Novipirellula artificiosorum: one gene and its partner. The protein of the gene in region 2 interacts with the protein of the main gene of each other region in a pairwise test. Links are inferred from orthologs where the notes say so. Each region holds a gene or a part of one and is shown on either strand. Other genes may lie near its edges.

Evidence for each region. The genes of interacting proteins can lie anywhere in the genome.
Region 1: the proteins of sufU (region 2) and Poly41_RS18300 interact in binary tests that used the Escherichia coli proteins (3 or more experiments, as listed by UniProt). The link is inferred for Novipirellula artificiosorum from one-to-one orthologs.

Annotation. Positions count from the first base shown.
Region 1 is NZ_SJPV01000006.1:368,061-371,396, forward strand. What follows is about bases 324-3,322. They hold Poly41_RS18300 (cysteine desulfurase family protein), read right to left. Parts: upstream 2,413-3,322; coding sequence 1,234-2,412; downstream 324-1,233. Other genes in these bases: Poly41_RS18295 (hypothetical protein), read right to left, coding at 324-983; Poly41_RS18305 (tetratricopeptide repeat protein), read right to left, coding at 2,409-3,322. Also shown: more of Poly41_RS18295, read right to left, coding at 1-323; more of Poly41_RS18305, read right to left, coding at 3,323-3,336. UniProt on the Escherichia coli protein: Master enzyme that delivers sulfur to a number of partners involved in Fe-S cluster assembly, tRNA modification or cofactor biosynthesis. Catalyzes the removal of elemental sulfur from cysteine to produce alanine.
Region 2 is NZ_SJPV01000007.1:327,816-331,095, forward strand. What follows is about bases 324-3,266. They hold sufU (Fe-S cluster assembly sulfur transfer protein SufU), read right to left. Parts: upstream 2,044-3,266; coding sequence 1,603-2,043; downstream 324-1,602. Other genes in these bases: Poly41_RS19985 (SufS family cysteine desulfurase), read right to left, coding at 324-1,598; Poly41_RS19995 (class I SAM-dependent methyltransferase), read right to left, coding at 2,272-3,060; Poly41_RS20000 (hypothetical protein), read right to left, coding at 3,061-3,266. In the rest of the region: Poly41_RS19980 (NAD(P)/FAD-dependent oxidoreductase), read right to left, coding at 1-138; more of Poly41_RS19985, read right to left, coding at 315-323; more of Poly41_RS20000, read right to left, coding at 3,267-3,280. UniProt on the Escherichia coli protein: A scaffold on which IscS assembles Fe-S clusters. Exists as 2 interconverting forms, a structured (S) and disordered (D) form. The D-state is the preferred substrate for IscS.

The DNA.
Region 1 (3,336 bases), on a different replicon or contig from region 2:
GCCCCCAGATTTGAAGCCGCCAGATCTGAAGCGGCCTGTGCACCGCTGGCGGATCCTTGATAGGGCGGTCCCTGGTAGGTTCTCGCTGCATTCATGCTCGACGTCGTGTCCGATGAAGCGGTGGAGCTCTTATTCAAGTCGTACCACGGACTGGCAGAGGCCCCGCTTGGCGCGGTCATCGGATCGGTTGTCGGTCCACCAGCGAGAGGGCTAGCGGCCGCAGCCATCGGATTACTGGAGGTAAACGCAGGAACCTGGTTGTTCGTGTTGCTCGACCCCGTGCGGGTCTGGATGGCCCCCGAGGCCGTTGGAGCCGGAGGCAAACTGTACTGGCTCGCGTTCCCAGAAGCAGCAGGGATCGAGGCCGAAGCGTTTGTGGGATTGGGCGAGAAACCCAGTGTAGATTTCGCCTGTTCCCCGAATGCGTTGGCAGCGCGCATCAGGTTGTCTTGAGCGGAATTCCCCGTGCCTTGCAGCGATGGCGGCAAGCTAATCCCCGTACCTGCCAACGGGTCATTCGGGTCCGGCTTCATCAGCGATTCGATTTGATTGGTTGACACGCCCGAGAAGGCAGTGGTGTTCATCCCGGGAATCGGATTTGCCTTTCTGGCGTGATTCATTTCTGGGATCGGGACGGCGGCTTGATCGAGCACATCGTAGGGGGGGCAATCGCCCAAGGCTTGTCGCAATTGGGTTTCTTGAACCGCAACGGTGCTCGGCGAATTCAACCCACGATGAAGCTGAGAAATGGACGTCGGTGTGCTGCGTGGGACGGGGCCAGTCCCCACGCGAATGATCACTCGCGATACATGGCCTTGTACCTCAGGATCGATGCGACTGCTGATCTCCCCAGCGCGCTGCAATTGTTGCAGATCTTCTGGGGGAACCTGAATAATGTACTCAACGCCGCCGCCACTATCCGGTTGCCAGCCATAAGTAACGCCGATTGCAGCTGCTAGCAGTAGCACGGGGACTCCGCCCATTGCCTCAATCCTTGATCAATCGCATAAAAAACTGTCAGTGGTGCTGCTGTCCGATCGAAGTTCCATCAACATTCGACACGATCGTCGGCATCCACTGAGCGTGGATATTGCCCGCGATGATAGCGGTTCACCCGACCGACGGTAAAGAGACATTTGGTGGGTAATTCAAGTGAGATGGATGTTTTCTGGCGAGCCAGGCGATCTAGAAGGAATGGGACGCTGTTTCATGCTAGCATCCACGGCAATCTTGTCACCGCTGCCCCGTCAATTGCTGCAGCTTTCGATAGCTTTCGACAAGCTGGTCGGCAGCCTCCATGATCTCGGGCTCGGTGTTGAAACGGCCAATCCCAAAGCGCACGCTTCGTCGTGTCGCGGACTCGCTGAGACCGATCGCTCGCAGCACGTGACTCGCGCCCGGCTCGACACTGCTGCATGCCGAGCCGCTGCTGAATGCCACCCCAGGCGTTGCGGACATCCAAGCCTCCCCCTCGACTTGATCGATTGTGAGGTTCAGGTTTCCCGGTAATCGACCGGGTAGGGTCAACTCGGGTCCATTGAGTTGGATTCGTTCGATCCGCGATCGAAGTTGTTCGAAGAGTTGACCTCTGAGCCCCATGATTTGCGGTTGGCTCGATCGCATTTCGTGATTCGCAAGTTCGATCGCCTTGGCCATCGCAACCGCCGCAGCCGGGTTCATGGTTCCGCTCCGGAGACCATCTTGCTGACCGCCACCGACGATTTGTGGCAGAATCCGAACACGTCGGTTGCCGTTGCCGACCACCAAGAAGCCAACGCCCTTGGGTCCGTAGAATTTATGCGCCGAGCCGCTCACCAGATCGACATCCGTTTTCCGAACATCGACATCGATTCGGCCGATCGCTTGCGTCGCGTCACTATGCAGCAACGCACCGCGTGCGTGACAGAGATCCGCAATCACCTTCATCGGGGCGATCGATCCCACTTCATTGTTCGCCCACATCACCGACACCAACGCGGTGTCGTCGTCGATCGCGTCGGCAAGGCGATCAAGGTCCACCGAACCAGCACAGGGATGACCTGCTTGATAGGCAGCGACGCGGGTGACACGAAAACCGTCGCGCCGAAGTTCCTCAGCGACATCCAGGACGGCGGGATGCTCGGTCGAAACGGTAACGAAATGTCGTCGTGTCTGTCGCGGGTGCAAACAGACCCCGCGGATTGCCAGATTGTTGCTCTCGGTCGCTCCGCTTGTCATCACGATCGAATGCTCAGGTGAATTCGTCGATCGCGTGATTTGCGATAGCGACTGCTCGATCGCATCAGCGGCCAAGCGGCCTGGCGAGTGCGACAGGCTGTGGGGGTTCCCGAAGTGTTCGCTCAACCAAGGCAACATGGCTTCCACGACGCGCGGATCGCAACACGTTGTCGCGTGGTTATCAAGGTAGATCATGACTTGTTGGGTTCCGCCGCTTGCTGGGCCTCGCGAAGCGACTGTGCCGTGTCTTTTTTGTAACCCGCGATCGTGGTTTTCTCGATAGCGATTTCATAGTGAGGGATTGCTTTGGCCGGTAGGGCGAGCTTCATGAAAAGATCGCCGAGATGGCGATGAAAGAAATGAGTCAACTGATCATTGCGAGCTTCCGCGGGCGCGACCTCGGCTCTTTCAGCCAACTTCAACGCCTTCGACGGATTCCCCTCTTTCATCCATGCGATGGCAGCCTCCTTTAAGTTCCACGCCTGCGTTGTCGGATCCAGCGGCGCGATGGCTTCATACAGCTTTGCAGCTTTGCGATACGCGTCACCGCGCAGGTACTCGCGTGCCAGATTGCTCTTCGCCAACACCATTCGCTGCTTTTCCGATGCTGACATGGAATCCGGATCGGAGACCTGACCTTTGGACTGGAGTTTTTGAAGCTGTTCCAACAGCTCGATCGTCCGTTTCGGATCGCGTCGCATGTTCGAGTAGATCTCTGCCAACAGGTAAACGGTGGGTTCGTCATTCGGTTCTTTCGTTAGCTTCTCTTCATATCGCTCGACCAACTCATCGATCTGGCCTCGGTTGTACGCAAACGAAATAAAACTCCGTCGCGTCATGGACCGCTGATATGCTTTGTCTGATTTTTCGATGATGAATTCTGCGGCATCCCGAAAGGGCTCGAACTCTGGAATCTGGCGATAGACCGGCAATAGCATTTCGTAGACTTTGAGCCGCTCAGCCTCGCTGGTGGAAAGTTCGAGGGCTGCTTCAAGTGGCGGGCGGGCAAGGTCATATTTCTTGGCCCTCAAATAGGCGGCACCGACTCCCATCGCTTCGTCGGCCGAGTCAAATGCAACGGCCACGTCGTCGTCGGCATGGACCGGCGTTTGCTCGGAA
Region 2 (3,280 bases):
CGATTCGCCGACGTGGAAACGAGGCATCGGATCCCGTTCAATCAGCAGCGTCTCAAGGCCCGCTTGGGCGACGATCGATGCAGCGGAACCGCCAGCCGGCCCGCCGCCGATCACAACGCAATCGTAACTGGATTTCATGATTGACTCAGACTTGGAAAAACCTGGAATGGACGACACGTTTCGGTAAATGCCCCCCTTCATGAGTGATCCTAAACGGGTCGAAGAAGGCTGGCATTTTCGAGGCGTGCTGATTCTACATGCTGCGTTACTATAGCGGCACGGGCAAGCGGTATGGGCAAGCGGCACGGGGTCGGTTACGACCGTCGACGTTTTCGGCCCGTCGGGGCGAAACGTTTTCGAATGGCTGCGACGGCTTCGATCAAACGGTCGGCTTCCTCAAACGTATTGTAAAAATAGAAACTCGCTCGCGTTGACGCGGCGATGCCAATCGATTCGTGGAGCGGCATGGTGCAGTGATGTCCTGCCCGCACTGCGATTCCGTAACCGTCCAAGCTTTGAGCTAGATCGTGGGCGTGGACGTGATCGACCACGAAGCTGACGATTCCCGCCTTTTTTTCTGGCGTTGGACCAATCACACGGACACCTTCGATTTCGCGGAGTCGACGATCCGCATAGCCCCCGAGTTCGCATTCATAGCGGTGGATCGCATCGAGCCCGATTGCGGACACGTACTCGGTGGCCGTGCAGAGCCCGACGGCTTCGGCGATCGGTGGTGTTCCAGCTTCGAACTTATCGGGTAAGGCGGCGGAGGTGAATCCGGCGGTGGTGACCTTGTTGATCATACCGCCACCGCCGAGGAAAGCAGGCATCGAATCGAGCAAATCGGTCTTGCCATACAACACGCCGATCCCGGTGGGTCCGCAAACCTTGTGACCGCTGAAGGCCAAGAAGTCGACACCCCATGCTTGAACATCGGTCGGCAAGTGTGGCGCTGATTGCGCGGCGTCGACCAACACGGTCGCGCCCGCGGCCTGTGCCCATTGGGTCCACCGCTGGACGGGAAATTCCGTACCCAACGTGTTGCTGGCCGCCGTGAACGCAAACAGTCGTGGTTTCAAGCGATCGAGATGCTCGATGACCACCTCGTCGGGGATCTCAAATTGATCGTTGATCGGAAGGAACTCGATCCGGCATCCCGTTCGCTCGGCCAACTGGTGCCAGGGGACAATGTTAGCGTGATGTTCCGCGATGGTCAGCAGAATGGTGTCGGATGAGGACAGGTTGACATCGCCCCACGTTCGGGCGACCGTGTTGATTGCAGCGGTGCATCCTGCGGTGAAAATAACCTGCTTGTCCTCAGCCGCATTGAGGAAACGAGCGACACCTCGGCGTGCTTGCTCGTAGAGATCGGTCGATTCTTCGCTGAGGGTATGGATGCCGCGATGAACGTTTGCGTAGCAATTCTCGTAGAACTGCGACATCGATTTGACGACCGCAGTCGGCCGCTGGCTGCTGGCGGCATTATCAAGAAACGCTAGCGGCCGATCTCCGTTGACCTTTCGAGTCAGAATCGGGAAATCGCGGCGATAACGATCCACATCAAACACAGACGAAACGGCTGGATTGGGGGCGTTCATGGGCTTAGGATTCTTCGCTCAGGCTTGGGCCGCCAAAATCAGGGCTGCTGTCATCGCCGTCGTCAACCGGTGAATGGACGGCACTTTGAAGCACGCGCCAAGAAAGCAGACAACACTTTTGTCGGTTGGGGGTCAATTTGGGCCCGAACAGCTCAAGCATCTCGTCGGCCGAGAACGCCTTGACTTGATCCAAGGTTTTGCCTTCGATTTTCTCAATCAGCATCGACGCCGATGCTTGGCTGATCACACATCCGTCACCTTCAAACCACGCCTCTTTGATGGTTCCATCGGCATCCATCTTCAAGTCGATGTGAATCACATCCCCACACAGCGGATTGTTGCCTTCGTCTGCATGCGTCGCGTGGTCGAGAGCACCGCGGTGATACGGGTCCTCGTAGTGATCCAAGACGTGTTCTTCGTAAATGTCGTGTTCGTTCTGAGACATGTCGATCGTTCAAATGTCGCGGGACGGTGTGGAGATTGCCGATAAGGGAGGCGGAAACACGGCTCCCTGATTAAAGTCTATGTTCGTTGTCAAAAATAGACGACCCCTGATGGCCGATGCCCGGTTAGTGGCAAAGGATTTGCCCTTTGGCAGATCGAGTGGCAGTGGACGGGATCGTAGTGCGGCGTCGCCGCATGGGGCGAGTTGCCGTCTGCGGGCAAAAACGCTTCAACCGGGCGGTTCGGTCTGTTTTTGCAGCACGAAGACGGCGTCGATTAAATCGTCGTCCATCACTCGTGGTTGGTTGATGTCGTAATCGAAATCGAAGGCGTCAACGATTCGCAGCCGGTTGGAAACCTTCTTTAACAGCCCCTTGGCTTGTTGGATCGTGTACAGCCTGAGCGGAAACTCGCTTCGGACGCGGTGAACTTTTCCTCCGCGGGTGACCGCCTTGATGCTTGCACGCAGCGTTTCGAGCCGTTTTCGACGATTGAAGTCGACCACACGAAGGGTCACGTGAACTCGTGTCCCACCATGCACCGCCGACCATCGTTCGGTGCTCTCTTCGTCTGCGTCCAAGGGGATACAGTGGAAGCCAAGGATGTAGATCCCGCCGCTGCGAAGATGGTCAGCAACCGAATTCAGATGGGCAATCGCTGCGGTTTCGCTTGTCAAATGACGGAACGTATTGAAGGTGCAAAATGCAGCGTCGAACCGTGTGTCCAGCGTCATCTGGGTCATGTCCCCGAGAATCAACGATGCACGAAGCCCACGACGCGCCAGCCGCTTTTGCAAGTAGTCCAACATGGGTCGATTTAGGTCCAACCCGGTCACGTCGTAACCTCGCTTGGCCATTGCCGCGACGAGTCGACCGCTGCCACACCCCGGTTCAAGTAACCGTTGCGTTTTGCCGCTGACGTACTTGGTAAACGCTTGCTCGAAAAACCGTACTTCGGCAGCCGTTTCGTCACGAAAAATCATGTCGAAGTACTGCGGGTAGTCGTACCAGTTTTCCATTTACGTGGCTGCAGCTTCGGCGTTCTTCACGCTGGGTCGCCGAGTCCGTCGCCGCGGTTTGGCATGGGTCCACTCTTTGGTCATTGCCTCGAAAACCTCAGGCGTTTCGTAGCGAACAATCGTTTTGCCTTCGGGCATCGGGCCGATCAATCCACGAAACACCGGCATGCCGCGCAAATCCAGATCGGTGCTGCAATCGTCGGTTCCGATTTGCATGTGC